4 regions of the Paenibacillus sp. FSL H7-0323 genome follow, and region 1 is predicted to be linked to each of the others. Evidence: riboswitches for the same ligand, from Rfam matches in the RefSeq annotation. Region 1 holds a riboswitch; each other region holds the start of a gene.
What was found. A riboswitch is a leader RNA that binds a small molecule or an ion and turns the genes downstream of it on or off. The one in region 1 is predicted to bind cyclic di-AMP.

Region 1 (8,119 bases):
GAAGCCCATTCCATGAACATAGTGATTAATTCGGGTTTACTGATTAATTTCTTTTTGATAAAAATCATTTTGAACAGACTTGGAATCTTTTTGACCTCGTTGAAAGGAAAGGCCATGAAAATAGACGCTGCCGTACCCACCAAGATAATAACGTAAGCAGCGGGTGTGGCCAAAGCATGAAGTGGAGCGTGCTTGAGGATCATGCCCCAGATTACAGCAACCAAACCAAAAATTAAACCAATTATTGTTGAAATTTCCATTTTGCACCTCGTCCGTGAGATTTAAGATGTGTTCCGACAATGCCGCGTATATCATCCTTGAAACAGCGGCAGGGCACTCTGTGCGAAACCGAATTAACGTATATTCTTATTTATCGACATCATTCGGTTTTTTGTGAAGTCATTTTTTCGGCTATAATGGATAAGGTAAGTAATTATTCATCTGTGAAGAAAACGGAGTGATATACGTGGGTGTAAAGCATGGTAGAGATTACGGTGAAATTCTAACAGATTTGACCGAAGCCGTCGGACGAATTTCCGATGGATATTTATTTTTTGAGATGGATCCGGACGAGTGGCAGGAACTACCCCAAGAATCAAAGCTGGAGGTATGGGAAGCATTGGCTGAGGATCTTTTCTTCGCGCTGGGTAATGAACCTATGATTGAAGTGGGGAGCGGCGTAATTATTTACGATAAGGACACGCATCGCATTAATATTTTAGTTGGCGAAGAGGATTTGGCTTCAGTGGTTTTGATTTAGGCAGAGGAGACGTCTGGACGTAATTTGCCCGTAGTTAGTAGCCCGTGTTAAAATTGATAAAGCCGAGTTATAATCGCTGGGATTTGTGAATACATTAAATCGAAAATATCGCCTTTATCCTGGCACATCCCTTGGACCTCAGAAGCTAAGGGATGTTTTGTTTAACGCCTAAGTCATGTAAAGGGAACTGCGCACTTTACTGCAATTTTTTGTAAGGGAGGAAACGAATTGTTATTTACGGAAGAGGAACTGCGTGAGGAGATCACCAAGCTGGAGGGGTGGAAGCTGGATAATAATGTTATGGTGCGAAAATATATGTTCAGCCAATATATGAAGGGCATTGCGTTCGTTGATGAAGTAGCCACGATTTCAGAAGCCTTCGATCATCATCCACATATTACGATTGATTATAAAACAGTTACCCTGCGACTTGAATCTAATGAAGAAGATGGGATTACGGCTCTAGATCTTCGAGCGGCGCATGAATTTAATGAAGCCTTTGAAAAAAATCATTAGTTTAGCCAAAATCATAAAATAAACGCCCGTGCATAGATAGTCACCTATCTCATACACGGGCGTTTTTAGTTGCTTGATGGGTTACTTTTTCTCTGAGAGCCAGAGTGCGACGTTGGCGATCTCTTCAGGGGCTAGCTTCTCCTTAAAGGAAGGCATTTGACCACGTCCTTTGGTGACGATGCTGTAGATTTCCTCAGCGTCATGCTGGCCGCCTTCATTCTGAAGACTTGGTCCAACTCCACCTTGAAGCTGATCGCCGTGACAGGTGATACAGCTGGCTTTCACGGTTGCTTCTGCCTTTGCTGCGTCCAGTTGAACTACCGGCATCGTGGGCTTATTTTCTTCCGCTACCTCTTCTTTACCCGGAAGTGTAAACATGAGTACTACCGCAAAGGCACAGGCGGCAAAAAACAAACCGCTCATGATCCATTTCTGCATCCCAATTCGTCCCTTCTATGTAAGCTGCTCCCTACATTATAGCTTATGGTGAAGCGTTATCATAGGGTTTGTGACAAAAAAATGAACGAGAATACAATCGTTCTTATGAAATATATGGTATTTAATATCATTTGTCATAGACCATGCAATAAAAAGGTTTGTCTCCTGTAGGTGTGCGGCGTTCATACGTATCTGTAATCGTAAATCCACATTTTTGATAAGTTCGGATGGCGCGTTGGTTCCAGGTCAGGACTTCCAGATCTATCTCACGATCAGGATAACGATTCAAGGCTGTCTGGACGATGGCATCTACGAATAGTTTGCCTAAACCATGGCCGCATAGATCGGGGCGCATCCCAACTCCTAAACGAACGACTCCTTCCATCGGGAACAACTGTGCGAATCCGCACAAAACCTCTTGTTCATTTAATATGGAGATATATTGTTCCTCCCGGAGCTGCGGATCACCAAACTCGATGCCAAGAGCCTGCATCTGCTCCCACGGCATCCAGCCATAAATATTATATGGAGGCGTATAGCTCCACTTACAAATAGCTTCTCCGTGAATTGCCTCCATAGGAACTACATGAAAAGTTACCGAGGGATTTATCATAAAGTCAACGAGCTCCTTTCACGAGGACATTGCTATATTACTAATTATATACAAAATGGGGGAGGTTCGACTCAGAAACTTTATATGAGAGGAATGTTTTACAAATTATGAGAGGGGTAAATAAGTAATAAGACAAAAAAACAAGCTCTCCTCCAAGAGTTACCTTGGAAAAGAGCCTATGTACGTTACTTATTGAACATCATCATTGTCTTCCGATTCAGCAGCAACCGATTGGTAAGCGTCTGTGCTCATAATGCGCTTAGCACCAACGTAGCGTTTCACGTAGTAGCTATCACTCAGAGAGCTAATCGTAACACCGCGTGAGGTAGAAGCGTGTGCGAACTTACCTTCACCGACATAAATGCCGACATGGGAGACACCTTTGCCACTTGTATTGAAGAATACAAGATCTCCGGCTCTTATATCATCACGGGAGATTGCTGTGCCCATTTGATATTGGGAACCTGATTGGTGTGGAAGGTTAATGCCAATCTTATCAAACACATACATTGTAAATCCGGAGCAATCAAATCCGTTAGTGGATATACCGCCGGATACGTATTTAGTACCGATGGCCTTGTCAATCACTTTATCCATTTTGGAATCTGCGAAAGCGCTTCCTGCTCCGATGGTGAGGATGATGGAAAAGCTTAGTACTGCTGCTGCTAACTTCTTCTTCAAAAGTGTATACCCCTTCCAAATGCCTACGAGGTTAGCTTAAGGGTTCGGTTGAAGGTCCCCTATGACCCCTCTATATAATGGAGGTCAATTCACCCAAAGTTGGTTCCCCCGTTTTCCTAATAGTTAGGAAACTCGGCTCATACTGTTGATTAGGATTAGCTTGTAATCAATACATGACAAAACCTTTGTAAATAACAACTTAATGATTACAAAAATGTTACTAAAATCTCACTGCGCTAATTGTAACAAACAGAAAGCCGCTTGGCAATCGTTTTTAACATATTAATGCAGAAAAATTGGCATTTTTACGGTAGAAAGGCATATGTAAGCGTTAATAATGACCTAATTTTTAATATAATTGCAATTTTTATCAAATAAACGTGTTTCAATTGGGCTCTATTAGTGTAAAAATATATTATGGAAAAAAGAAAAACCCGAATTTGATTACGGGAATAATCAGATTCAGGTTCATATAGTTGTAATTATGAGGTTATAGTTGTGAGGAAGGTTTCAATCGAAGGCTACAGCTTGATAAGCTGAAGTACTCATTACTCTTTTAGCGCCAACATAACGATTGGCCCAGTAGGCCTGACTGAGTGAAGTGATGGTCACTCCACGCGAAGAGGACGATTGTGCGAATTTTCCGTTTCCAACATAAATGCCGACATGGGATACTCCATTGCCAAGTGTGTTAAAGAACACTAGATCACCAGAACGCAGATTGCTTTTGGATACAGCAGTTCCAACGCTATATTGAGCTTTTGATGTACGAGGTAAAGTAAGACCCACATTCTTGAATACATATTTTGTAAATCCAGAGCAATCAAATCCGGCAGTGCTTGTACCTCCGGTTTTATAGGCAACTCCAATAGTCTTTGAGATTACAGTGTCCATCTTAGAGTCGGCAAAGGCGCTTCCTCCACCAATAGATAATGCCATTACAAGTCCTAGCGCCGCAGCGACGCATTTTTTTCTTAAATTATGTCTTTTCAAAAGATGTACTCCTTCCAAGGCCTGCGAGGTTAGCTTAAGGGTTCGGTAGAAGATTCCCTATGATCCCTGTAAAGCGAGATCAATTCACCCAAAATATGGTTCCCCCACTTCCCGGTGCAAAGGAATTAGGCGTGTTAAGCACCAAGAGAATGACGTTTCGACAGTTACACTTACGATAAATACATTTAGTTATGTAGGAATCGTTTCAATTGATTACAAAATTGTTACTAATAGCACAGGACTTATTGTAACAGAGCTTTTATGATTTTGCAAATACTCTTAAGTTATCCGTAATGAGAAAAAGTCCCAGCTCCTGAATACAGGAATTGGGACCTTTTTATTATGTCAAATAAGGTTAATTTATTGTGGAAATGCTTTGCTACACCATAGATGATATTGTGCAGAGATTCCCCACATTTTTAAGAGCGTAGAAGGTAGTGGTGAGATTTGCCGTATTATAAGTGCCGGCAGGCCGGGACAGAACAGACCCGTCAGTCCGCACACTAGCAGTAAGAGCAAGCCTCCCGCACCAAGTACAATGGAAACACCTATAGCAGGAATCAGTGACCGCAAGCAGATGAACAGTGAGGAGAACATTCCTGTACCGCCGGTGTAACCAAACTGCATATATAGAAGAAACAGGCGCACGATAAAAATATATATAAGCCATGCCAATACGTATGGTACTAAATGAAGTAACAAAGTGTAGTTAAACAAAGAGGATAAGAACAGCCCGTACATTTTTGGAGCAAGCCAGTAAAGCGGCAGCAGGGTCAGCACCCATTCGATTAGGCTAAAGACTAAGACAGGTAGTCCATAGATCTTCATGCCGGGGAAAAAAAACAGCCCGCGCTCGCCCTTTCGCTCCTGGTGCAGCTCATGCAGCAATCCTGCCCTTATGAAAGGAGAAAGCAGAAGTCGCAAGACAACAAGTCCTAGAAGCATCCATAACCAAGTGCGTATCGCAGGGTCAGTATTCAAGCTGAACTGTCCCTCGATATAATACAACAGTCTGCCCATACCGCTGCCGCCGGCGTCTTTATCTGGATAGCGCAGTAGAATTGGAATAATAGCAGATCGGATGAAACCATACATAAAGTAGCCCCAGAGCAGTCGGTAGATGAAGAGCAGAATTAAAATATAAAATTGCTCCTTCATGCTTTGCCAGCCGCGGGTTATCGATGTTCTCACAATCATTCACCTCACCAGACAAGAGTTCCGAGCACGGTTTCAAGTAGTTTAGTTACACTTAACGTCCAGCGAGAGAGCGTCTTGGGCTCTATTTCCGCCAGCCTAAAGTTGTTTAAATGTTTGCTCTCCAATAAGATGGAATGCTCAGGGTCAATCTCAGCAGAGAGAAGAGGCTTATCGCTTAACAATTGAAACGTAGTCTCTGCTCCTTCACCGTTCCAGACCCGCTGCACCGAAGAGCTGTCGGCGAATGTGAATTTCACGGGAACATCAACGTAATGGCTCCCTTTATTTGAAATCTTCACTAATGATTCGTAGCTTTGAGCATCGCCGCTGTTATTTTTTTTAAAAGTAATCGTATCTACTGAGAAGTCAGGCGCACCATCACCATAAATGTAATCATCGAAATAGGCCTGCCATGATTTTTTGGTTACCTTCTCAACGACTTTCTGAAAATCTGACGTAGCGGGATGCTGGAAACGGAACTTACGAGCGTAGGAGGACATGATGTTGTTCATTGCTTTGGTACCTACCTGGCGTTCGATATCTTTAAGTACAAGCTTGCCGCGGATATAAACATTTCGGCTATAGGAATCCGCCCCTGCATATTTCCACGTTTCCAGATTTAACGGCTCAGGTATAGTTACCAGGCTGGCCTGTAAAGGCAAATTAGACTTGATACCGTATTCTTGTTCCATAAGTCTGTCTTCGGCATAGGAAGTAAAGCTTTCATCCAGCCAGGCCTCCTCGAATTCATTGCTGGCTACCATACCGTAGAAGTATTGATGGCCGATCTCATGAATGACGGTTCTTTCAAGTGAGGTATCTGGAGAAGAATCCGCGGCCCCAAAGGCTGTAATAAGGGTAGGATATTCCATTCCTCCCGCGCCGTTTCCCTCCTTAGGTGGGACGATAATAGACAGCGTAGAGTAGGGATAAGGGCCATACCATTTGCTGAAGTAGGTCAGGGCAGCCTTGGCAGCTTGAAGGTAACGCTCTTGTAAGTCTTTGTGCAGTGGGTCGAGATACACCTTAATTCGTACTCCAGGCACTTCCGGCGTAGAGAAAGCTTCCTCTGCTACTGTAAAATCAGGGGATGCAGCCCAAGCGAAGTCGTGGACATCATCGGCGTAGAACTGATATATTTTTTGATCTTGTTTGAGCTTGGCATTTTTTACAGGAAATCCGGTCGCAGCCACCGTATAGTTGGAAGGAACGGCAATCGTTACATTAAAGATGCCAAAATCACTGTAAAACTCAGAGGTCCCGTGATACTGATGCAGGTCCCAGCCTTCTTCTTTAACTCCGCGTGTGCCCTTAGGCTCGTATACACTAAGCTTAGGGAACCATTGCCCAGCCATAACGAAGTTACCTGAAGCACCCATGCGAGCAAAGATTTTGGGCAACTGGACTTCATACTGAAGCTTAAGTGTTACACTTTCCCCACCATTAACAGGCTGAGGAAGATGTACCTTTAGAAGCGTCTTATCGTTGATATTGCCGTCATCAGGTTGAACATATTGCACTCTTTGCATTAGCGAAGTTCCCTCTGTCGTGCGCAGATCGGTCAGCGTCATATTTCCGAAGCCGTTCTCAGGCATGCTGTCGCCTCTGAGCGTCCCCCCGGATTCCTTCATAAAGGTGGTATCTGATGAGGCAAATGCATTTGGATACATGTGAAAATATAAATCACTTACTGGCTTTACTCCGGGGTGTGTCCAGGTTACTGTCTCAGAAGCTTTTAAGGTTTCTGTGTCAGGAACAAGCTGGACATCAATGTGATACTCGACTACCCGCTGGCTTAAAGCCTCCTCTGCCGGGACAGGCGCGCTCTCAGGCAATACCTGCTGTGGTACGGCTGCAGGCGCTGTGCCGCTGGAGGACTTGGCCTCTTTTGAAGCAAAGCTAGTAACAGAAGCTGTTGAGCTATCCCCTGAAAAGGCCCATATTCCTCCTCCCAGCAGCGCGAGGATGGCCAGGGTCGCAAAGATGATGTACTTTAATGACAGTGACTTCATAGTGTGATTCCTCCCGTGACAAGCATCTACGGGATGTATATGTTTGCAATCGCCGCATTATTAGCTAAAATTAAATTATTCGTAAGAGGAAGGGTGTGCACTCGTGGACAACATACAACCGGAGGGCAAGAAACAGATTGCCTTAAATATTGTGAACGCTAAAAGTAAACATAAAGGCTTTGGAGCAGGCTCTATAGATCTCAACAACGTTTCACCTGTCATTATTGATGGTGATGTGGCGGTTATTGATATCGGTGCCATGCATGCCAAGAGCAAGGTGGAAAAAGGAATTAAATTTTCCATGAATCGTGAAGATGTACCGAATGGAAGACAGGTTTGGGTGGTATGGGTAGCGGTAGACCGTACATTGGAAGCTCAATTTTATGGTGGAATCACAGCCTGTGAAATGTGGATTGATACAGAAGCGCGCCGCGGATGGAAAATTCTTGCCGAGCATGTCAATAAGCTGGATGCAGCTCTTAAACGCAAGATCGATGTGGCAGGGCTTGGAGCCATTGAGAAGTCGGCTCTCAAATCCCTTCTGATCTCTCATAATGAAGCATGGTGGAATGCATCCTCAGATGAGCTTAAAGCTGCACTGACTGAATAGTATAGGAGCCTCCAGAAGGGTTATCCGATATAAAAAAAGCTTCGACCTCCGGAAATAGGAGCGTCGAAGCTTTTTTAATTTATGATTTGCTTGTACTGCTAAGCTTGCGTTTGAGCTGACTCACTCTGGCTTGGCTAATCCCGAGGATTTCTGCAAGTTCTTTTTGGTTGGCATAGGGATGATCTTCAATAGCTTGTTCCAGACGTTGGCACATTTCCTCTGTCTTCGACTTTCGGATGCTGGTGTTGTGCTCTGGTGCCTCAACAACAAAATCCTCACGTGACTCTGGCAATTGAGAC
Region 2 (8,119 bases), 490 kb from region 1:
GCTTCCACCCGTTACTTATCATAGTAATGATGGGGAACTAAACGGAGATGTGCAAGTTTATCTCCAAAATGCACTTCAGCAAGCAAACACACAATTCATCGTTGGCGACAAGCTGACCTCTGAACAGATTGCTGCAATGTCAACGCCTGTGCAGATTACTACACAACAGCTTAACGCAGGCGGTGGCAGTGAAAGCTCTCAGGAGGACACTCCAGCCATTAACTACATTATCGTATATGCCATGCTTATGTTGTTCTTTATGTCCATTATGATGACAGGCAACATGATTGCTGCTGAGATAACTTCTGAGAAAAGCTCGCGGATTATGGAGATTCTGATTACAAGTGCCTCACCTTTAGCGCAAATGTTCGGTAAAGTTATCGGTGTTTTCCTAGTAGGAATATTGCAAATTGGGATCTTTGTCGCAGCGATCGTCGTCAATTTGACGCTCCCGCATAATGCGACTGTATTGGCTGATTTTGATCTCGATTTAGGCCAGCTCAATATTAACTTGCTGCTCTATGGATTTGTCTTGTACGTATTAGGTTACTTCCTCTATGCCTTGATGTATGCGGCTGTAGGTTCGATTGTCAGCCGTACGGAGGATCTCGGTCAGGCGGTAATGCCAATCATGATGTTAGGCTTCGTAGCGTTCTATGTTCCACTGTTCAGTATCTCCAATGCAGATACTCTAGTGGTTAAGATAGCGAGTTATGTGCCTTTCACCTCACCATTGACGATGCTGCTCCGAATTGGTGTCGGCGAGGTGGCGATCTGGCAAGTCATTGTATCGCTGCTGATCCTGCTTGTGACTACCTTCATCTTCGGATGGCTGGCAGCCAAGATCTATCGTACCGGCGTACTGATGTACGGCAAACGCCCAAGTATTAAAGAAATCAGAAAAGCAATGAAAGCTTACAAGATCTAAGATGACCTCATATAACTTTTAAGGAGTGCTAATGATGTCTACAAGCGAACAATATACCATTATGCTTTTAATGAGTTCTGTATCGCTGGCTACGGTTAGTAGAATGCTTCCGGATGGCTCCACTTTTATGGATTTCGTTCAAGGCCTATTGACTGGTATTGCTATAGTGGGGATGTTGGCGGGATTGTGGATGTACGGTAAGGCGCGTAAGAGTAAAGCGTAATAGTAAGCACTGAGTTTTCGGGGGTATCCTAACAGCCGTTTATGGTTGCTGGGATATCCCCGTTTTTGAGTTGGCAATCTCTTTGTATACGAGCTGATATAGCTAACGGACCCAGCAGCACTTAAATGCAGCAATCATCGAGATTTAGCAAGATATCGGACACTATAGTCGCTATTGGCATGAAAAAGGGTGAATTAGTAGCTCTTTTAACCAAATAGTTGCACTGGAGTCCGATACTATGCTCAAAAGGCGATAAACGTGCAAGTAACGTCATCTGGGTCCGTAAGGCTTGTCTTGGTGGAAGATGATTAGGGCTTGCTTTAAGACGATCCAAGACGTTCATCGCTCGGGATTTCTACTGGAGTCCGAACGCCGGCCATATTTGTGGAAAAGCTTCAATTAAAGGCTCCTGAGTCCATTAGTCGCTTCATGCGCTCAAAGATCGTTTGAATTCTAGTCAGAGACTAAATTATAGAAAGATTTGCGCTCGTTAGTATATCCGTTTGGGTGGTCATCTGCTCCCGTAGAGCTCTAAGCTGTGTTTTCAGTGCGGGAACACTTTTTTGCAGAATAATGCTTATTTGAGAAAGAGGCAGCTTTAAGCCGTACCACAATACCTTCACAAGCTGTTCCTCCCAAGGTAATGCCTTAGCCGATAGAAGCGAGCGCCGGGCAAAAGAATCAGCACACTGGTGAATACAAGTGCGGTAAGCGTGGATAGAGAATAACTGAGGATCAAAATCATCCTGACGATATATTTTATGAAGCTCTATGAAGGTGCGGATAGTAATCTTGTCTGCCTCATTAGATTGTTCTAACAACATGGAACTAAGTACGTAGACTTCATTAGTATACTTTTGAACACACTCTGCAAATTTAGTACTGTAGGTGGACTCGGGAGGTAAGGGGTCAGGCATGGTGAACACGATCCTTTCAGATTGAGAGATTTGCTTGAATCTATAATATAGAAAAGTAAGAGATGGATTTATTGATGAGATCGGCGGTGTCTGGTTCCGGGCAACTGTGTTTCTGCTGGGAGGCAGTGGATAAAGCTTTTGAAGGCTTGTAGTAGAGCCGTTCACTTCTGGAATTGCTCCCCCCTGCTGCAACACTGTACAGACGCCCTTGCTGAATATGCCCTGCCAAGGATTTACCCTGGAGCTTGGCCTTTAAATCCTGCAAAGCACCCTGAACTAGCTCAAGCTTAACCTGCTCCCAATCTGAACCTTCGCGGCGGACCTTATCCAGCGCTTCTTCAAGACGGCAATGACAGATGGCCCGTAAAAAAGAACTCCATTTAATAAGATCGAAATTTTTGGTGTTGGCAGAGATCAGACAAGCCCCCCAACTGCAGCCTCCCCTACAGGTGAGCTTCAGAATACCATAACGGCAGCCTTCAGCCCCTTCCATTCCATAGTGAATAGGCTCGGGTTCATCCAATACAAATACTTCAATGCGGGATAGTCTGCGCTGGTCCATAGTAGGGTTCCTCCTTAGATTTCCAAAAGCTTTAAGTCAACATGATGAGTGACACTAGCCTTTTCTACACAAGCGAGCATCTCCATTTTATTCTCACAGACTGCGGTATGCTCTAGCCATAGTCGGAACTTCTCTTTTCGTATAACAGATAGATGTAAGGGAAAGGTGCTGCGGGATCTCAAGACATACCAACCGGCGCTTACATCTTTCCAAGGCTCCTTGAAGGCTGTAAACCACGGGAGCTTTTGGTGTGATGACCAATCCTGCTGCTGCTGTTGTTCTCGAATTTTTTTATATATCTCATATACAATCTTAGAGTCTAAACAGTCTTTACAAGAAGAAGGTGTGCTGAACTGGCGAAGGGCTTGGATCTGGTTCTGGCCAAATGCATAGCCTACAATGTACCTGTGATTATGTTCTTCGAACCACAAGGCCCCGAAACAAACGTAATTTAGACTTATCGGCTCAAGCAGCCCTTGATGTATCCCTAAATAATAGTGCTTCAAAACATTCACCCCATCCAGCGTGCTATCACCTAATAAGCTTAGGTAACGCAAAAACCGCAGCAAGAGGAGGACCTCTGCTGCGGTTTTGGATTACAGGCAGATATACCTGGGCCAAAGCGTGGCGGATCAAGGGTCTCTCTCTTTACGCTTACGAGGTTAGCTGTCGGATTCGGACGGTGAGAGTCGCCCTACCTATTGAGACTTATGCAGTCTCCTTTGGATTCACCCCAAGTAGGCCAGGTGGCCTGATGGTTCCCCCGTTCCCTGCGAATGCAGGAACTCAGCGTTGATTGTTTTTCATGAATTAGATTCAACCCGAATCATACTCTTTTCAAGATTTTCTGTAAAAAACGGAAAATGTTCTTTTAGAGCAATTTTAACCATATCCTGCCGACTACGACTGAAAAACGAGGTAAATAGGTATTTATGGCGTGTTATCGCGCCTCTTTCTCGCTCAGCCTCAGCTTCTTGCGTTTCTACCTATAATGGGAATTTGCAGTATTTTCGCTCTAAAAAGGTGAATAAAATCACATGGGTTATAGATAGCGATTAAACGCTCCAAACTCGAGTAAACAAGAGATATAGAGAGATTAGATATCAAGTAAGCGCTATCTAATGGGAAAATAGTTTTTAATTTGCATTATTTTGGCATCATTCAGGTTTTACAAGTCTTCGTGCATAAGAGTATGATTACTCCTGTTTCAACGACAATCGAATATTTGATCCGCTTAATTTCCGGTAAGGAAAGCGGGGGAACCAACAATCGGCAGCCGATGTGAGAGTCGGAAGCCGATTATGGGGTGAATCCTGTAGAGGGTGCGAGTGAGCTCGCATCTATACAGGTAGGGCGACTCTCACCGCCCGAATCCGACAGCTAACCTCGTAAGCGTATGGAGAGAGGATGAGTGCAATGTGACCGCTAGCGAGCCACAGAGGAGATCCTTTGTGGCTTTTTGCTGTGCTCTTAGAAGCAAAGCATTTATGGAGGCCTCCCCTAAGAGGTCGCTAAATTCATCATTAGCGGTATTTGTAAGGCAGCGTCTAATGACGTGACACAACCGAGCTTTAGGTTGTGCCCGAAAATGACGATAGGTCAACATCCTTTCGGAGATTTTCGTTGCCTCCTTGTTGTAAATGAGCAGGAGGAGAAAAAAGATGACGGATCAGAATGAATATGTGCTTGTATGTGCGCCTACAAAGGCGGGAGAACATTTCATTAAACTTCTGAAGTTCAGGGGTATTAAGATGGCGGGATTAACCAACAATGTGGCTGAGAAAGCTTTACTTGAGGAGCTCGGGATTGAGCAGGTTATTCTAGTGGATACCCGCCATCAGAACACTTGGTTTCGCCCATCGTTCCCGGTAGGCAGGGTATATCTGTTTGAGAGCAGCTTTCCGCTTTGCTGCCGCTATATTCAGATGTGCCGTACCTGGACGACACAGCCGATTTTTGTGATTACAAGTTCAATAAATCCTAGATTGGTCTATAAAAGACTTGGTGCGAGCTATGTAATCTATTCCCATAGTGGTGATGCTGATTTTCTAATCGATAGATCACCTCATCAAGGATAATGGAAGGAGTGCGGAAGATATGATGGATCTGTATATGGTGGCTTCGTTAGCTGTAATTTACGGGTTATTTTATGGTTTTATGCGCTGGTGCGCAGGTGTAGTTGAGGATACGGGGAGGGATAAGCTGTGATTCTAGTAATCGCTGTTACCCTACTGTTGTTTATATATCTGGTTTACGCGTTGATTCATCCTGAGAAATTTTAAGGAGGGGCATTCATGGGCATTTTGCAAATAGTCGTCGTAATTGTAATTCTCATCTTGCTGGTCAAGCCGATGGGAACGTATTTATATCATGTATTTTCTAACGAACCGAATCGTACGGATCGCTGGTTTGCAGGCACAGAGAAAGGTATTTATAAGCTGATCGGCCTGAAAAAACGGGACGGAATGTCCTGGAAGAAGTATGCACTCAGCTTTGTTTTAACTAATATCGTACTGGTTGCTTTCAGTTATATTTTTCTAAGATTACAGCGGGGATTGCCGCTGAACCCGAATGGAATTGCCGATATGGAACAGACGCTTTCATTCAATACGGTGATCAGCTTTATGACCAATACGAACCTGCAGCATTATAGCGGGGAGACGGGACTATCGTATTTTTCACAAATGGCAGTCATCACGATGATGATGTTCACGTCTGCAGCGAGCGGATTTTCTGTTGCGGTTGCTTTTGTCAGAGGGATTACAGGACAGAAATCAGTCGGGAACTTTTTCGAGGACTTCGTAAAAGCACATATTCGTGTATTCATTCCATTAGCTCTGCTAGTTTCATTGGTGCTGGTAGGATTGCATGTGCCACAAACGCTCAAGCCATCGCTTGAGGTCACTACACTTGAAGGGCAGACGCAACAAATCGCTATCGGTCCAGTCGCTTCTTTGGAATCAATTAAACACTTAGGTACGAATGGTGGCGGCTTCTTCGGAGCCAATTCAGCACATCCTTTTGAGAACCCTAATCCACTTACGAACGTTCTGGAGATTCTCTCTATGTGGATGCTGCCAGCCTCTTTGCCATATATGTACGGATTGTTCGCTAAGAACAAACGTCAGGGCTGGGTGATTTTCACAGCAATGATGACCTTGTTCGTATTACTGCTGGGATTGAATTATTATGCGGAAACCAAAGGCAATCCAGCTATCAATGCGCTGGGGATCGAGTCTTCGCAAGGCAGCATGGAAGGTAAAGAGGTACGTTTTGGTATCCCGCAATCTTCGCTGTTCACTTCGGTAACAACGGCAGCTACGACAGGTAGTGTTAACAATATGCATGATACGCTGACACCGCTGGGTGGCATTACCCCTCTGGCCCTAATGATGCTCAACAACGTCTTCGGGGGAAAAGGTGTCGGACTAATCAATATGCTGATGTATGCCATCATGGGTGTCTTCTTATGTGGACTAATGGTTGGCAGAACACCAGAGTTTCTCGGGCGAAAGATAGAAGCCAAGGAGATGAAGCTAATTGCGATTGCTATCCTAGTGCATCCATTCATTATCCTTGTACCAACAGCAGGTGCGTTCTTAACGGACTTGGGCAACGGTTCCATCACGAATCCCGGATTCCATGGACTTAGCCAAGTGTTATATGAATATGTCTCTTCTGCCGCGAACAATGGTTCAGGATTTGAAGGGCTTGCGGACAACACCACCTTTTGGAATGTTACAACCGGGATCGTAATGCTGCTTGGCCGTTATGTCTCTATAATCGCGATGCTGGCAGTTGCAGGCTCACTGATCCAGAAGAAGCCAGTTCCTGAGACGATTGGCACATTCCGCACAGACAATGGTCTGTTCACCGGAATTCTGATTGGTACCGTTGTAATTATCGGGGCTCTGACGTTTCTGCCAGTCATTGTGCTCGGCCCGATTGCAGAATATTTGACCTTACGGTAGGAAGAGGGAGAACAAGATGAGTACTGTAAAAAGAAAAAAGCTGCTGACGGGACCCATACTCCTAAGCGCTGTAAAGGATAGCTTTATTAAGCTTAACCCGGTGACGTTAATTAAAAATCCGGTCATGTTCGTAGTCGAAATCGGTACGATTATTGTATTGCTTATGGTACTGGCCCCCGGATATTTTAATGCAGAGAAATCGGTAGGCTTCAATATCACAGTGTTGTTCATTCTGCTATTCACAGTGCTGTTTGCCAACTTCGCTGAAGCGCTGGCTGAAGGCCGCGGGAAAGCCCAGGCGGATTCACTCAAGAAAACGAAACAGGATATCACAGCTAACAAACTCGTTGGAGGGTCTGTGAAGACCGTTTCTTCTTCCGAGCTTCGTAAAGGAGATATTGTCATCGTCAGTCAGGGAGAACTTATCCCTGGCGATGGTGAAGTAATTGAAGGGCTGGCCTCCGTAGATGAATCTGCAATTACAGGTGAATCTGCACCTGTTATTAAGGAAGCCGGCGGAGATTTTGGCTCAGTCACAGGCGGCACCCGGGTAGTCAGTGATGAGATTAAAGTCAAAATTACCAGTGATCCCGGTGAGTCATTCCTGGATCGGATGATCTCCCTCGTTGAAGGGGCGAAACGTCAAAAGACACCCAATGAAATTGCACTAAATACACTCTTGATCAGTCTGACGTTGATTTTCCTGATTGTAGTAGTGACCTTGCGGCCAATTGCGACTTATCTGGGCGTTGATCTAGATATTCCTGTTATGATCGCCTTGCTGGTCTGTCTGATCCCGACCACAATCGGGGGACTGCTCTCCGCTATCGGGATAGCAGGGATGGACCGCGTCACACAGTTTAATGTCCTTGCTATGTCAGGGAAGGCCGTTGAAGCTGCCGGCGACATTAATACAATGATTCTAGATAAGACCGGTACGATTACTTTCGGAAACCGGATGGCGAGTGATTTTGTGCCTGTTGGAGATGAAACGGAAGCTGAGCTTACGGCTTGGGCAGCTATTAGTTCGCTAAAGGATGAGACTCCGGAAGGACGTTCGGTTATTGAGCTGGCTAAGAAGCTGGAGCGCAGCTATGACAGCAAACTTGCTGAAGGCGGAGAGTTCGTAGAGTTTAAGGCTGAGACCCGGATGAGTGGTATAGATCTCTTTGATGGACGATCTGTTCGTAAAGGGGCAGTCGATTCCGTGAAGAAATGGGTACAGTCGAAGGGCGGAGTCATTCCCGCGAACCTCGACAGTAATTCCGATGCTATCGCTCGGATGGGGGGGACCCCGCTTGCTGTTGCGGTAGACAACCGGATTTATGGACTTATTTACTTAAAGGATACGGTTAAGCCAGGCATGAAAGAGCGGTTTGATGAGCTGCGAAAAATGGGAATCAAGACTATCATGTGTACAGGGGACAATCCGCTGACCGCAGCTACTATTGCCCGTGAAGCAGGGGTAGATGATTTTATTGCAGAGAGTACACCTGAGGATAAAATAGCGGTTATCCG
Region 3 (8,119 bases), 4.5 Mb from region 1:
TATGAACAAGGTACGACAGTCCTTCGCTGTGGTATGTGTACTATTTTTGCTGAGTACATTGCTACTGGCGTGCGGAAACTCAAAGGAACAATCCTCTGCCAATAGTACGGTGAACGCAACCGGGAACTCTTCCGCTGCAACCGCGGTACCTTCAGCAGAACCCTCAGATAGCAGTACAGATGAAGCAGCAGCGACTACCCGCTCCTATACAGATTACATAGGGCATACTGTAGAGATTCCGGTGAATCCACAGCGAATTATCTATTCTGGAGAAACTTATGGCGATTTGCTCGCACTTGGTGTGCAGGCGGTAGGTTATCCTCTTTCTATGGGTGAAGGCCAGGTTTTTGAAGATCAATTACAAGGTGTGGAGGATGTAGGCTTCCCTATCAATCTGGAAAAAACATTGGAGCTTCAGCCTGACCTCATCATCTATGCGGGCACAGATGAAGCTGATTTCGAACAGCTCTCCAAAATTGCACCCACTATAATATTTGATACCTTTGCCCCACTCCAGGAACGTATGCTGGACATTGGTGGAATTGTTGGGAAAACGACTGAAGCAGAAGCATGGCTTGCGCAGTATAAAACCGCTGAAGAGAACATGTGGAAGCAATTGAAATCCGCAGGCATGAAAGAAGGCGAAACGGCTGCGGTCTTCACTTATTATCCAGGAGACAGACTGTTTATAATGGCAGCAACCGGACTTTCCCAGGTACTCTATGGGGAGAATGGCTTCAAGGCAACTCCAGCTATTCAGAAGATCCTTGATGAAGGTAAAGGGTTCCAGGAAGTATCCATGGAAGTCCTGAAAGAATATGCCGGGGACCGGATATTCCTCTTGACTCCAGTGGCAGAAGAAGCAAAACAATCCACAGAGAATCTATTAAAGAGCCCTATCTGGAAGAGCCTTCCTGCCGTCAAGAACGGATATGTCTATACACAAGACATCATGAAGACTTCAAGTGATGCGACAACAAGAGAATGGCTGCTTGGCGAAATTCCACAGCTATTGAATATGAAATAACCTTCTGTGATGAAGAGTTTAACACAAGGCTGATAAAAAACTGCAAGAAGCATGTCAACAGCTGTTGATATGCTTCTTTTTTTTATATACAATGAATTCATTGATAATCATTCTCACCAAATGAACGGAGGCTGAACCCATGCTGCATACATCATCGTCCTGCCCCCCACTCCACTCTCTGCTATTTCAGCTAAACGAGGCCGAACTGATGATTCAAGCTGCCGATTCAAGCTCTATAACGCGTACAACCCAGGACTATACCCTTCTCATATTTACTGGAGGGAACGGACAATTGAACCTCGATGATCAAAGCGTGATACTAAGTACGGATAAATGTTATCTACTATCTCCTGGAATCTCCTATAGTACGGACAACCAGGAGCTGACGTTGTATTATTACCTCATCACCTTTACAGCAATTTATACAACCGAGCATCCTAAACGATATTCTGGAGAGCTGCTTTCCGGCAGACGGGAGTTAATTGTGCACCCGTTCACCAAGGTAATCCGACTAGTCGAAGACCTGCTCATGAACAGGAATAACACCGATGATGTACAACAATTCAAGCGACAATTAAAATTCCAAGAATTGCTGCTGCTACTTTTTGAGCATAATTACCCTTCCAAACACCTGCCAAGTCCTACGGAATCCGTAGAAAAGACCATAACATTCATTCAGGAGCATTATACAGAGAGTATCACCGTGAAGCAGTTAGCTGAACTGGCGGGAATATCAATCTGGCAATATACACCGATCTTTCAGCAGCTTACGGGTAAAAAGCCGCTTGAATACCTGACGGATCTGCGCATTAATCATTCCAAACGATTCCTGCAGGAATCGACTGAACCACTGCGGGAAATCGCCAGACTGGTCGGCTTCTCGGACGAATACTATTTCAGCCGCCGCTTTCGGCAAAAAACCGGAGTTACACCCGGACAATATGCACATCAGAAAGGTCGTAAGCTTACCGTCAAGGATTGGACGGGTCATGAGGTGGAGATTCCAGAGCGAGCGAAACGGATTGTCTATCATGGCGAAACACTTGGCGACCTTCTCGCGTTAGGCGTAAAGCCTATCGGTGGAGATGAAGCATTCGCCCGGAACAGCGTCTATAAACATCGGCTTAAGAAGCTCGCCAACGTCGGGTTTCCACTGGACCCGCAGTTGACCGCTTCCCTAAACCCAGATTTGATCATTTTGGCTAATAGTGATGAAAGAGCCTACAGAGCAGTTTCTGGTATCGCTCCGACACTCACCTTTGATTCATTTGCATCTCTCGACAACCGAATGCGGACATTAGGCAGTTGGCTAGGTAAACAGCGCGAAGCCGAAGCATGGCTGGAGTCATTCACAATCAAAAACGCTGCCATGTGGCAGCATCTTTACACGACAACCCTCCAAGTTGGAGAAACCGCCTCTGCTTTGGTCTATGATCATGGAGATCATCTGTATGCTATGGGAATGTCCGGATTCTCCACTGCGCTTTATGCCCCATGTGGTTTACAACCGACCGAAGAGATCCAGGCCATTTTGGACGAAGAGTTAGGGTTCGCCGAAGTTGATCCAACGCGACTGCCTGCCTACGCCGGAGATCATATCTTCATGCTCATTCCGGAACGCAAAGACTCGCGAGCTGCGATGGAACGATTACTAGACAGTTCACTTTGGAACAATCTCCCGGCAGTACGTCAGGGACATGTTTATCTGCTCGACGGAAGCAAATGGAACTCTAGTGATGCGTTAACCCGGGAGAAGCTGCTAACGCTGTTGCCTAAACTACTCGGCGGAAGTAGCGCTAGCAATTGAAAGTGAATCTAGGATTCTCTTTTGACTTTTCAAAACTTGATAGGGTATACTTTATCTACGCTTAATTTCCAACTTTTACAGTTGAAAAGCGGGGGAACCAGTTAATTGGGGCGAATCATTGAGCATTAGAATGTAGGGTACCATCTTACCCGAGTCCGTCAGCTAACCTCGTCAGCAGTGGATGGGTCTGCTTTTCATGTTATTTACATAACCAGAGACCCTTGCTAAGGGTCTCTTTTTGTGCTTTTTTGGACCCTGCTGGCAGTAGATTGGCCTTTGACACTAAGGCTCCCTCATTTCTCACACTACGAGACAAAGGAGAGATGTACGTGCAAAAGGTAAAGTACTTCACGGATATTAACAAAATAGCTATGTTGTCTGAGCTGGAAAAAGAGAATCTGAAAGAAATTACGGACAAGTTTGTTTTTCGTGTAAATGACTACTATCTGTCTTTGATTAACTGGGATGATCCAGATGATCCCATCCGTAAGCTGGTTATTCCTAACGAAGGTGAACTGCTGGAGTATGGGTGCTGGGACGCCTCCGATGAGGACACGAATTATGTGGTACCTGGTTGTCAGCACAAGTATAGAACAACTGCACTACTGATTGTATCCGAGGTCTGCGGGGCTTATTGCCGCTACTGTTTCCGTAAGCGTCTGTTCCGAAATGACGTGAAAGAGGCGATGGCTGATGTCTCTCCGGGCTTGGAGTATATCGCAAATAATCCGGAGATTAACAACGTACTTCTTACGGGCGGGGACAGTTTAATTCTCTCCACACCGAAGCTAAGATCCATTATTGAAAATCTAAGAAGCATTGAGCATGTTAAGATCATTAGACTGGGTTCCAAAATTCCCGTATTTAATCCGATGCGGATCTCTGAAGACGAAGAACTGCTGGAGCTGATTCGTACTTACTCTACCGAAGACAAACGAATCTATGTTATGGCGCACATCAATCATCCTCGTGAAATCACACCTGAAGCCAAAAAAGCATTTAAAGCTCTCCACAACGCAGGGGCAATTGTCGTAAATCAGACCCCCATCCTCAAAGGCATCAACGATGATCCCGTTATTTTAGGGGAACTACTGGACCGGCTTTCATGGGCTGGCGTTACACCCTACTACTTCTTTGTGAACCGGCCCGTAGCCGGAAACCGAGATTTCGTATTACCGCTCGAGCAAGTCTATCAAATTGTAGAAGAAGCCAAAGCCAGAACCTCAGGACTTGGCAAAAGAGTACGCTTATCCATGAGCCACACCTCAGGAAAAATAGAAATTCTCGCCATTGATAACGGAAAAGCCTATCTCAAATACCATCAATCCAGAGATCAGGAATACGGAAAATTTATGATTCTAGATTGTCCAAAGGACGCCGAATGGTTCGATGACCTGCCTGGGAATGAGCAATATTGGACCCCACCTGTGAAAAAAAACGATGCTATTATTTCTGTTAATGATTTATCAGGCGAGCCTGCGGATTTAATCTGTAAATAGATTTAATCGACTCTGTCATAGGATATTTCTTCATCGCCAACAACAAAACTCCTCCCGCCCAAAATTAGCCCGAAAAAATCTATGATATAATCACGCTGTAACACGAAATGGACTAATGGGTGGGAATGCACACATGAAATTGGAACGATTGATTTCTATGATCTACAAGCTATTGAACCACGAAGTTTTATCTGCCTCCAAGCTGGCTGAAGAGTTTCAGGTTTCCCAGCGAACAATCTATAGGGATATCGATGTGATTTGTGCCGCTGGCATCCCGGTCGTATCGTATCAGGGTACTAAAGGTGGATATGGCATCATGGACGGATATAAAATGGATAAAAGCCTGCTCCGTTCGTATGATGTCACTTCTCTGATTACTGTACTTAACAGTCTTTCTTCCGTGTTTGAAGATGAGCATACGCAAGGAACCATTGAACGGCTGCAAACGATTGGAACGGAGCCACAGACCTCTAGTCTCGCGGTGGATCTTGAAACCCGGCGTACGGATCCTGACGCACTTCCTCTTTTACGTGCGGCTATATCGGAACGAAATGTTGTCCGTTTTGATTACATCAGTGTAAAAAATGAACGTACAACCCGTGAAATGGAACCAGTAAAGCTTCATTTTAAATATAGCAACTGGTACATCTATGGTTATTGCCGGACACGGCAGGACTATCGGGAGTTCCGACTTTCCCGGATGCTGAATTTGTTCCTGACGCAGGATACCTTTCATTCGCAACATGAGGTACCCAAAGAGGCCGGCTGTTCAAACAGGGCAGATCAGGTGGAGGAAATAGTGATCCGGGTAGGCCCTGAGGCTTTGGCAGAAGCTTTGGATCAGTTTCATCAAGTCGACAAGGAATTTCATTCCGATAAAAGCATGACGATGCGAATTCCTGTGTATAAGCCATTGGAAGCACGTTGGCTTTGGTCCATTCTGCTGAGTTTTGGCAGCGGCGCCGAAGTCCTCGAACCCCCTGCATTGCGAGGTATTTTAAAAGAGCAGCTTCAAAACACACTCAAACTTTATGAAGAAGTATGACAGTCTGATGTCATACTTCTTCTTTTATATTAACTACAGTAACAAAAACAAATCCATGACCATTCAAAAGGAGAATGTACGAATGACAAATTATCCAGTAGAAATGTTTAAATACCACACATGGGCAAACCAAACTATCCTGGGGAGAATCAAGGAACTCCCGCCTTCTGTGCTAAGTCAAGAAGTGAACAGCTCATTTCCCACCATCGCTCATGCCCTTAGCCATATCTATGCGGTTGATACGATGTGGAATCTTGTATTAACAGGCACTGCCATGCCAGAGGCTTTTCAACAAAGTATCCCGCTAAATTTGAGCATTCTAGATTCTGTGGATGAATACGTAAATATCTTTGCCCAGCTATCAGAACAATACAAAGCATGGTTACACAACCAATCCGATTTGGAGCAAACCATTCTGCTTGACAATCCATTCGCCGGAATCCGCCAAACACGCCTATCAGAAATTGTGTTGCAAGTCGCCAATCACGGGACTTATCATAGAGGCAATGTATCTACTATGTTACGGCAGTTAGGCCATGCTTCCACCATGAATGACTATGCTCTTTTTTGGTATCAGGTACCTGCGGAAGCTATTTAATCTCGGATGGGCAAGACGCTCCACTCCATACCTAGAAAGGAAATTGTATTTTAATTATGGAGATTGAAAATCTAATTACAGTGAAAACGAGAGAAGATTTAAGAGTTTGGCTGCAGGAGAATTGTAAGACTGAACAATCTTGTTGGGTACTCGTTAGTATGACGCCAAACTCAGAAACGTTGCTATATTTGGACGTAGTTGAGGAATGTTTGTGTTTTGGATGGATCGATGGAGTGAAAAAGAAAATTTCGGAAACGGAGCTGGCGCAAAGACTCTCTCCCCGAAGCAACAAAAGCTCTTGGACTGAATTGAATAAAGAACGGGGCCGCCGCCTCGAAAAGCTGGGGTTAATGAGTGCTGAAGGAAAACGGGTACTTCCTGATATGAACCCTGATTCTTTTATAGTAGATAAGATTATAGAGCAACGGCTAAAAGAGGACAGGCAAGTATATGAGAATTTCACGGCCTTTCCAGCCCTTTATAAGAGAGTTCGGATCGACACGATCCAAAGCAATAAACATCAGCCAGATTTATTTAAGAGTAAATTAGACAAATTCATAGCAAACACTAAAGAAAATAAAATGTACGGGCAATGGCATGATAATGGACGTCTGCTAGATTATTAAGCTGCGCTAGATGCATGATCTCCTGCTGAGGCTTTCGGACTCCAATGACGCTATTTACTAATTTATCGCCTTTTCAGCAACTCATCGGACTCCAGCGCAGCTATTCCTTAGAAATGGGCTCTTATACGGTGATTTTTCCGCCATTAGGAGCTATGCGGTCCGATAATACTCCAAATGGCGGATTTTCCTGCATTAAGGTCCGCTGAGTCCGATACCGCCAAGTATGATCATTCGCTCTACTTCTGAGTCCAATACGCCGAAGAATGATCATTCGCTGGCTCTACTGTTACTGTTACTGTTACTGTTACTGTTACTGTTACTGTTACTGTTACTGTTACTGCTACTGTTACTGTTACTGTTACTGTTACTGTTACTGTTACTGCTACTGTTACTGTTACTGTTACTGCTACTGTTACTGCTACTGTTACTGCTACTGCTACTGCTACTGCTACTGCTACTGATACTGCTACTGATACTGCTACTGCTACTGCTACTGCTACTGATACTGCTACTGCTACTGCTACCATGATCTCCTGCTGAGGCTTTCGGACTCCAATGACGCTATTTACTAATTTATCACCTTTTCAGCAACTCATCGGACTCCAGTGCAGCTATTCCTTAGAAACAGGCTCTTATACGGTGATTTTTCCGCCATTAGGAGCTATGCGGTCCGATAATACTCCAAATGGCGGATTTTCCTGCATTTAAGGTGTGCTGAGTCCGATACCGCCGAAGTATGATCATTCGCTGGCTCTACTGCTACTGCTACTGATATTGATACTGCTGCTACTGACACCATGATCTCCTGCTGAGGATTCCGGACTCCAATGATGCTATTTACTAATTAATCGCCTTTTCAGCAACTCATCGGACTCCAATGCAGCTATTCCTTAGAAATGGGCTCTTATACGGTGATTTTTCCGCCAATAGGAGCTATGCGGTCCGATAATACTCCAAATGGCGGATTTTCCTGCTTATAAGGTCTGCTGAGTCCGATACCGCTGAAGCATAGTCATTCGCTGGACTCCTGAGTCCGATACCGCCGAAGCATAGTCTTTCGCTGGGTCTACCGCTACTACTACTACTACTACTACTCCTACTGCTACTACTGCTACTGCTACTGCTACTGCTACTGCTACTGCTACTGCTACTGCTACTGCTACTGCTACAGCTACCATGATCTCCTGCTGAGGCTTTCGGACTCCAATGACGCTATTTACTAATTTATCGCCTTTTCAGCAACTCATCGGACTCCAGCGCAGCTATTTCTTAGAATCAGGCTCTTATACGGTGATTTTTCCGCCATTAGGAGCTATGCGGTCCGATAATACTCCAATTGGCGGATTTTCCTGCTTATAAAGTCTGCTGAGTCCGATACGCCGAAGAATGATCATTCGCTGGACTCCTGAGTCCGACACGCCGAAGAATAATCATTCGCTGGTCTGCTGAGTCCGATACCGCCGAAGCATAGTCTTTCGCTGTCTGTTGCTACCGTATCCTAATCATCTGCGGATCAA
Region 4 (8,119 bases), 1.1 Mb from region 1:
AACAAATCCCTGCTCCGCAAGCTCTCTTACTCTTGGCAGCATCGGTACATCGCCTTGACGAATGATCAGGCCCGTGCCGCTCCCTTTAGCCATTTCCGAGGCATGTCCCAGTAGCCCAAATCCGGTAACATCTGTACAAGCATGTACATCATAAGGCTCCATGATTTCAGCCGCTTTTTTATTCAAAGTAGACATTACTGTCGTAAGGCGTGTGGTTTCTTCAGGAGATAGCTGATCCTTTTTAATGGAAGTTGTTAAGATCCCCACACCGATAGGCTTCGTTAGAATCAGCTTGTCTCCCACCTTGGCGCCCGCATTCGTTCTTACTTTGTCAGGATGCACAAGGCCCGTAACGGCCAATCCGAATTTGGGCTCTTTATCGTCGATGGAATGTCCGCCCACAAGAGTAGCTCCTGCTTCCTGTACTTTATCCGCTGCACCGCGCAAAATGTCACCGAGAATGCTTTTATCTAAAACAGAAATAGGAAAGGCCACAATATTAAGCACCGTAAGCGGCTTTCCACCCATCGCATAAATATCGCTTAATGCATTGGCTGCTGCAATTTGACCAAATGAATAGGGATCATCCACGATCGGCGTGAAAAAATCAACAGTTTGCACTAACGCTAATTCATCACTTAAACGATACACCCCTGCATCATCACTAGTATCAAGACCTACAAGTAGATCCGGGTTAGGAACAGTTGGTGGCAGACTACGAATAACCTGCATGAGATCGGCGGGACCGATTTTGCAGCCGCAGCCCCCTTTTGAAGATAATGAAGTCAGTTTTATAGTTTCAGCTTGAGACATCATGACTCAGCTCCTTTAGTATGAATTATCTTAATCTTACACGAGTAGATCGCATTGTACAAAATGCAAGAGTAGCAGATGCGTTGCTTACTACGCCTCCTTCTATAACTATTTAGAGTCTATTGTTCTTTCCCACGTCTGGTGAGCTATATTTGGTGCTGTGGTAGGGTAGGGACATTAAGTGGCGTTCTAGGTACAATATGCTTGTAAATGTTCAACATCCATCGGTTAGTAAAATAACCAAAGGCTGGCTCATTCGTAGATTTCACTACGGATAAGCCAGCCTTTAATTGGATGTCCATTATATTAGGGAAATCCTCCCTAATGTTCATCGATAATCGCTTTAAAATGAGGTTTTTAGGAAATTCCTCCCTAAAAATTCATGCAAATACCCATTTATGGCTAAAAACATCCTATTATTAGGGAGGATTTCCCTAATCTACGTTCTAGGAGCCATAATCTCCTTCATTTTAGGGAGAATTCCCCTAAAGTTCTTCCCAGAAAGACGACCCATAGCCAGCTCATTCCGCCCTGGCTATGGGACGCCTATTTTCTCACTTAAACGCTTCGCTTGTGAAGGTCTCCCTATAGATCAGCTAATCTGCTGACTGCCCTGCTGCTTCTCTAAGAAACGCTGAAGAATCGCATTGAATTGCTCCGGCTGGCACAGATTACTTGGATCTAATGCGTTCGGAATAATCGCCAACTGCGCCTGCGGCAGCTGAGACACCATTTCCTTCATACAATTCACTCCAAATTCATTAAAGTCCCCCACAATACATAATGCAGGACGTTTAAAAGCCTTTAAACATCTGGTGTAATCAACATGGCTCGTAGCCAGCCTTTGCCGATATAACTCCCGGGGGCGTTTGTCCAGCAGTCCTCTTCTAATCTCATTGTAGGCCAGACTCCAGCGCTCTCGGTACATCATCCGAATCGAAGGCAACACCAGCTCGCTTGGGAGATAATACATTAGTAAACTGCAATATGCTGCCATAGTTTGTATTTTCCCTACTATTGTTGATCCGTGAGTCCTACAAAAGCTATCCGCGACCACAATTGCTTTTACACGCTCAGGATATTGTTTGGCAATATGCTGAACGACTAAGCCACCATAGGCGATTCCTACAAAAACTGCTTCACGGATACCTAGGTCATTCAACAGCATAATCAGATCCAGACATTGCGTCTCAATAATCTCATGTGGGGCCTCCAGCAGTTTACCAGACTTGCCATTCCCCCGTAAATCGCACAAAATCACTTTATATTTATCGGAAAAATACTCCAGCTGTGGTTTGAACATACTGTGTGTTAATCCATGTCCATGGATAAACACAACCGGAGTGCCAGTTCCATTGATTTCATAATAGAGCGAAGTTCCGTTCAGTTTAGCGATAGGCAAAGGTAACACCTCTTTCATAATAAATTCTACGACTATATCTGCTTAAAAACGCAGCAAAAAACCACAGAGGGATTCTCTGTGGCTATTCATCACTAAACACGCCATTCATCCTCTCTCCATACGCTTACGAGGTTAGCTGTCGGATTCGGGCAGTGAGAGTTGCCCTACCTGCAGGGATGCATATTATGCACCCGGAACAGGATTCACCCCATAACCAGTGCCGACTCTCACATCGGCTGCCAGTTGTTGGTTCCCCCGCTTTCCAGAAACGGAAATTAAGCGGATTGCTTATGTAATTGTAAATTTAAGATAATTCTCAGTTCTGAGATGAATCATACTCTTGTAAGGTTTTCTTGTAAAGGAGGGCTCTGGTCAAAATAATGTTGAAAGCAATGCTTTTCATTTCATATTAAGCATACTCTTCATTTTCTCTTTCTTTTGCTCTTGTTTACTCGTTTTCTTTAGAAAAACAGCTCTGAAGCAAGCGAAAAAGGGGGTGATTCACCAGTACTTTCCTATTTAATAAGAAACGACAATCTTCAATACCACTATTGGGCCAGTTTCTGTACCTTGGGGTGTTCGTCGTTTCTATGTCCCCGATCCGTTTGGCAAGCTTGTTAATATTATTTCACATGAACAGCACGAATGATTTCATAAAAAAGAAAAAAGCTAAGCAGAATCAGAGATCTCCCCCTGTCCACTTAGCTTCCTTTTACAATACTATGGCTACAAAAGATCGGCGTTTTTCAATGCATGCTCCCAGCTTGGAAAAAAGAACAGCGCACTTCTCATAAGCTCTGGGTCGCTTTGCTTTACTTGTTTTTTACTGATTGAGCTTCCGTCGCTTTGCAGCTTTTTGATCCGACTTAATACTTCATCAGCCTCCAAAGGAATTTCCATTGAAACACTCCTTTCTCAGTGACCTGTTTCCCTTCATTTTCTCCATAATATGTTTATTTATTCCGTACTCTTAATTTCCCCAGATTAAACCATCTGATAGATGGGTTGTTCAGCAATGAACCGGGTAGGAAGCATGGGATATTTGTCTGCTAAGATTTCAGCTAAATATTTCATCCCCGGCGCTTCACTCTCCGCATGACCTAACATGATGAGCGCTTTAGATCTGCCTTGGTGCCCTGCATCCCGCACATATTCCGGAGTCTCCCACTCTGGTCCTTCTCCAGCAATAATTAAATCAAGATTGTGATCATTAAAAAGTGGAATAGCCATCGTCCCGCCCCCTCTGTAACCTACTAATATCCCTATGCGTTTGCAGGACAGAGACAGGTCACCAGCAGCGCGTACATAAGAGATCCCTAGCTTACTTTTAATATACTGAGCAGCTTCCAGTACAGTCATGGCAGGAATAGTGAGAATCGTAGCAGCCGCTTGCTGCTCTTCCACATAGTCTGACCAATCCAGCTCTCGCAGCAAACCCATCATAATCCCATCCGGCTCTTGCCGATGCCAATAATCATGATAACGAAAAATAGCTATTGGGGATCGTTCGATCAGACTTTTTTTCGCATGATAAACCGGATCACCTTCTAACCACTCGCTCGCCGCATGATGGCTATAAAATACACCTTCATGCGTGATCAGCAAATTGGTTCCTAACGCTATTGCTTGCTCCACAATATTTTGTGTGGCAGAAAAGGCCGTAATAATCCCTGTGACTTCAGTTTCCGGTTCCCCTGGGTTCAGAATATCCACAGTCCCTTCTACCTGTTCCACAGTTCCCATTAAATCTTCCAAAATCGCTCTAATCGTGAGGCCCACTATCATCATCCCTCGAATCGAAATCTAATAAATCTTTCTGCCTTTAAGATCCTCAATTCCACTCTTGCGGTAAAAATACGTATTGATCCGATCTCTCCATTCCTGCGCATGCTCTGCTTGCTCTTCAAGACGTTGCTTCACTTGCACATACAATCCACTATCCATGCTGCCTTCAAGTGATTCCCATGTTGCTAGAAGCTGTGCAGCCTGCTCTGCCCCTTCGAAATGAGTATCGTAGATATGTTGTATAACCGTTTGCCCCGATTGCAGAACATGCGTGTATGGAACATGATGGAAGAACAGCAGCAGCTCTTCTGGACAAGACGCTAGATTCTCATAATTTGATGCATTAAGACCCATATACTGTCCGCTATACCCCGTTCCCAATTTGACTGAACGATCCACACCAATGCCCTTATGATCCGCATAATGGTACGTTCCCCACTTGGCGTATTCATATCCATCCACATTCGGCCCATAATGATGATCCGGATTAACCATCCAGCCCACACCTAATGGAGCTGTGTAAGATTCGTAAATCCTCCATGAGTCCATTAACATCCCGCGAATAGCAACCACTAGACCTTTATCAGTGCCAAAGGTAAGGCGAATCCATTCCTCAGCGATTTCCTTTGCCGTCAGCTCCGGATTCCAAATTAATCTCCCATATCCATACAGATTAGCTTGAGCTAACCCATGCCCCGTCCAGTTCATGTCATCCCCAACATTAGTTACAGCAGCCACACCATTATACTTATTTCCCCACACCGATCCGTCCACAATATGTTTCACAAGCGTAGTTTGCCCTTTGGCATAAGTATTGAAATCAAGGACTTCTTTCCACTGTGGAACAAGATAACAGAGATGCCGCTGCTGCCCCGTATATTCTTGAGCAATCTGAAACTCCATCAGATGATTGGTATGTTCCAGTGCGCCAAACAGCGGAGATACCGGTTCTCTGACTTGAAAATCCATCGGTCCATTCTTGATTTGCAGCACTACATTATCATTAAATCGGCCATCCAATGGTTTGAAATGATCATACGCTGCTCTGGCCCGATCGGTCTTACGGTCACGCCAATCCTGCTTGCAGTTATATACGAAACAACGCCAAATCACGATTCCGCCAAACGGCTCCAGTGCTTCTCCAAGCATATTAGCGCCATCGGCATGGTCACGCCCGTAAGTGAATGGCCCAGGTCGATTTTCTGAATCTGCTTTGACCACAAACCCGCCAAAATCAGGGATCACTCGATAAACCTCACCCGCCTTATCTTTCCACCATTGCCGCACCGCTGGGTCCAGTGGATCAGCTGTCTCCAATGCTCCGATCTGTATCGGACTGGCAAAGTTAGCACTGAGGAATAGCTTAATTCCGTATACGCGGAATATTCCTGCAATTAACGCGATATCAGGCAAATATTGCTCCGTTATAAATAGAGATTCAAGCTCATGAACATTCACATTGTTAATCGAAATCGCGTTGATCCCCACAGAGGACATCAATCTGGCATAATCACGCAGCCGCTTTGTATCGTTAAGAAATTGATTGGACTCGTAAAAAAAGGACCGTCCAGCATAGCCACGTTCAATACTGCCATCAAAATTATCCCAGTGATTAATCATTCGCAGGCCGTTCCCCGGATTCATAGACAAATTCAGAGCGTCTATCTCGCTTTCTGTTCCTATCAGCCGTAACAGATGGAATACGCCATATAATATTCCAACAGGCGTTGAAGCACCGACAGCGATACATTGCTCAGTAGCATTTGTACGTATAAGGAAACCTTCAGGACCCAGTGAATCGGTTCGTTCTCCTGCGAATACTCTACTAATTAATGGATTCCCCCCTTGGAAGGTTCCTATAACGATACACGGTCCTTCAGGTTTCGCTGTGAGCAGTGGCGCTTTGCCCAGCATAGAGGTCATCCCCTGTATGAATTCCGCGGCTGCCGCCTGAATCGTCTCGTTGTCCTCCGTTACTACCAACTCAACACACCAATCTATATATTGATTGTATAGAGATCCTGATTTCAGCTGACCATAATTGAGCCAAGCCTCATAAGCGGTATTTGTCATGTTTATTCCTCCCGTATAAATAACCCGCCCTGGATTGAAAAGGACGGGTTCATGATTCGCAAGCTTGAGCAGGTTACCCGCTCTATGATTTGGTGACAGCGTTAAGCAATTGGTGATACGCTGGCTTAGGATTATGCTGCTCATCGAATAGAAATGGCCAATTTTTCCGTCCCCGAACAGGGAAGCCGTCCAGCCATGTATAGTCATCCGCTGCTCCCCAGAAAGTGACTGAGCTAATCACGTCGCGGTATTCTTTCAACAGAGCAAACATCGCTTCATAGCGCTCTGCCTGTAGCTCGAGCAGTTCGGCAGGTGCAACCTTTAAATCCATTCGTTTGTCATCGAAACGGAACATGGACACATCCAGCTCTGTCAATTGGAGCTGAAGCCCTAAAGATGCATACTTCTCAATAGCAGCACGTATTTCATCTAAGTCCGGATCGTATAGATTCCAGTGGGCTTGCAATCCGACGCCATGGATCGGCACTCCTTGTTCCAGCAGCGACTTCACCATTTTATAGATTTTGTCACGCTTAAGAGGATTAGACTCGTTATAGTCGTTGTAGAATAATAAAGCCTTAGGATCGGCTTCATGAGCGAATTCAAACGCTTTGCCGATAAACTCCGGTCCGACAATGTCCAGCCACTTTGACTGGCGAAGAAGTTCTTCTCCTTCATCTGCAATAACTTCATTTACAACATCCCAAGCATAGATATCTTCCTTGTAACGCCCAACCACGGTCTGAATATGTGATTTGAGCCGTGCAAGCAATGTCTCTTTGCTTACACACCCGCCCTTCTTATCCTCAAACAACCAGTCCGTAGTCTGGTTATGCCAGACTAAAGTATGCCCACGCATAGCCATATGATGTTTTCGGGCGAACGCAACCAACTGATCTGCTAGTTTAAAGTTATAACTGTCTTCAAGCGGATGCAGACTTTCAAACTTCATCTCATTCTCAGCGGTAATGCTATTGAAATGATAGGCGAGCAAGTGCTCCTGTGATTGTATCGTCATCGGGTTAACGGCTGCGCCAATTTTGAAATCCTCAGCAAATATTGTTTTTAGTGCAAGTTCTGTGTAATCACTAGCTTGTCTCAACAAGTTCCCTCCTGACAAAAGCATTTATATCAGTATTCGAATAATTAAGACTGATAATCGAACCAATCGAAGTAGGCAGGCACCTCAGCCACCTTGCCATGACCTGTTGCATATAATCCAATAAGAACACCCGTAAATCCATTTCCTTTTACGGCTTGAGGAGATAATGGGTACGCTGCTGCTGTTGATAGCTTATTCCACTCCTGCCCATCTAAAGAGTAAAGGAGGCTGTATTCGGAAAGCTCAGCCTTAACTTTCAAATAAATTCGCTCGGCAGTAGTCGAAACCTCTGCCGCTGTATGGGTTACTCCATCCATAGTCACATGAGCTGTAATCACTTTTTGCCCGTTTTTTTGAACAAGTCCAATTTCATAATGAGCGTTCTCATCTAATCTGGCGCAAAGTCCAGCTTCCACATCAGCAATAGATGAAGGCATTTCTAGCAGCGTGCTCCATTCTGCCGAAGTATGCTGCTGTCTTCTGCCTACAAAAGCCACTTGGCCTACTTCACTGAGACCTGAAGATTGTCCTCGAAGAGATAACCATCCCTGTCTTTCGTTTAAGGACCAGCTTCCCTCAGCCGGATTCCGCAGAAAGGCTAATCCCAGCGGCAATACTTGATCATCAAAATCATATCTTCCACTAGTCTCAGGTTTTGGCGATTGACCAGGTACACGTGAAACCTTCATTTCCAGTCCAACTGTGTCTTCATTATTATCGATCATCGGCCATCCGTCTTCAGTCCAGCTTACCGGAGCAAGGAAAGTCTCTCTTCCAAGCACAGTGAATTTTGTATCTACTAGTCTTACCCCAAGGAATACGGCCCACCAATCCCCGTTACGATCCTCAATCAAATCGGCATGCCCTAAATACTGAATGGGATTGTCAGTACCGCTGTGCGTCAATATCGGATGCGGCAATCGTTCAAACGGTCCATAAGGAGA

Region 2: another riboswitch for cyclic di-AMP. It lies ahead of MHH89_RS24725 (hypothetical protein); the one in region 1 lies ahead of MHH89_RS22585 (C40 family peptidase).
Region 3: another riboswitch for cyclic di-AMP. It lies ahead of MHH89_RS02390 (KamA family radical SAM protein); the one in region 1 lies ahead of MHH89_RS22585 (C40 family peptidase).
Region 4: another riboswitch for cyclic di-AMP. It lies ahead of MHH89_RS17660 (alpha/beta fold hydrolase); the one in region 1 lies ahead of MHH89_RS22585 (C40 family peptidase).

Annotation. Positions count from the first base shown of each region.
Region 1 is NZ_JBBODB010000001.1:4,993,117-5,001,235, forward strand. It holds gene motA (flagellar motor stator protein MotA) at 1-260, opposite strand, end outside; gene MHH89_RS22565 (hypothetical protein) at 467-760, shown strand; gene MHH89_RS22570 (4a-hydroxytetrahydrobiopterin dehydratase) at 989-1,276, shown strand; gene MHH89_RS22575 (c-type cytochrome) at 1,358-1,714, opposite strand; gene MHH89_RS22580 (GNAT family N-acetyltransferase) at 1,842-2,327, opposite strand; gene MHH89_RS22585 (C40 family peptidase) at 2,517-3,008, opposite strand; cyclic di-AMP (ydaO/yuaA leader) riboswitch at 3,014-3,156, opposite strand; gene MHH89_RS22590 (C40 family peptidase) at 3,519-3,947, opposite strand; cyclic di-AMP (ydaO/yuaA leader) riboswitch at 4,005-4,143, opposite strand; gene MHH89_RS22595 (hypothetical protein) at 4,362-5,192, opposite strand; gene MHH89_RS22600 (M1 family metallopeptidase) at 5,204-7,210, opposite strand; gene MHH89_RS22605 (YwhD family protein) at 7,314-7,820, shown strand; gene MHH89_RS22610 (AbrB/MazE/SpoVT family DNA-binding domain-containing protein) at 7,900-8,119, opposite strand, start outside.
Region 2 is NZ_JBBODB010000001.1:5,486,482-5,494,600, forward strand. It holds gene MHH89_RS24705 (ABC transporter permease) at 1-928, shown strand, start outside; gene MHH89_RS24710 (hypothetical protein) at 960-1,151, shown strand; gene MHH89_RS24715 (hypothetical protein) at 1,616-2,068, opposite strand; gene MHH89_RS24720 (hypothetical protein) at 2,109-2,630, opposite strand; gene MHH89_RS24725 (hypothetical protein) at 2,645-3,199, opposite strand; cyclic di-AMP (ydaO/yuaA leader) riboswitch at 3,268-3,432, opposite strand; cyclic di-AMP (ydaO/yuaA leader) riboswitch at 3,852-4,041, shown strand; gene MHH89_RS24730 (hypothetical protein) at 4,292-4,708, shown strand; gene kdpF (K(+)-transporting ATPase subunit F) at 4,835-4,912, shown strand; gene kdpA (potassium-transporting ATPase subunit KdpA) at 4,925-6,601, shown strand; gene kdpB (potassium-transporting ATPase subunit KdpB) at 6,618-8,119, shown strand, end outside.
Region 3 is NZ_JBBODB010000001.1:504,839-512,957, reverse strand. It holds gene MHH89_RS02400 (ABC transporter substrate-binding protein) at 2-1,027, shown strand; gene MHH89_RS02395 (AraC family transcriptional regulator) at 1,167-2,834, shown strand; cyclic di-AMP (ydaO/yuaA leader) riboswitch at 2,883-3,026, shown strand; gene MHH89_RS02390 (KamA family radical SAM protein) at 3,158-4,333, shown strand; gene MHH89_RS02385 (helix-turn-helix transcriptional regulator) at 4,467-5,378, shown strand; gene MHH89_RS02380 (DinB family protein) at 5,461-5,976, shown strand; gene MHH89_RS02375 (YdeI/OmpD-associated family protein) at 6,033-6,602, shown strand; gene MHH89_RS02370 (hypothetical protein) at 6,839-7,129, opposite strand; gene MHH89_RS02365 (hypothetical protein) at 7,577-7,780, opposite strand.
Region 4 is NZ_JBBODB010000001.1:3,898,866-3,906,984, forward strand. It holds gene selD (selenide, water dikinase SelD) at 1-813, opposite strand, end outside; gene MHH89_RS17655 (hypothetical protein) at 960-1,115, opposite strand; gene MHH89_RS17660 (alpha/beta fold hydrolase) at 1,406-2,215, opposite strand; cyclic di-AMP (ydaO/yuaA leader) riboswitch at 2,321-2,507, opposite strand; partial or broken gene MHH89_RS17665 (glyoxalase) at 2,754-2,864, shown strand; gene MHH89_RS17670 (hypothetical protein) at 2,942-3,115, opposite strand; gene MHH89_RS17675 (Nif3-like dinuclear metal center hexameric protein) at 3,200-3,994, opposite strand; gene MHH89_RS17680 (alpha-glucuronidase family glycosyl hydrolase) at 4,019-6,073, opposite strand; gene MHH89_RS17685 (endo-1,4-beta-xylanase) at 6,156-7,175, opposite strand; gene MHH89_RS17690 (glycoside hydrolase family 43 protein) at 7,220-8,119, opposite strand, start outside.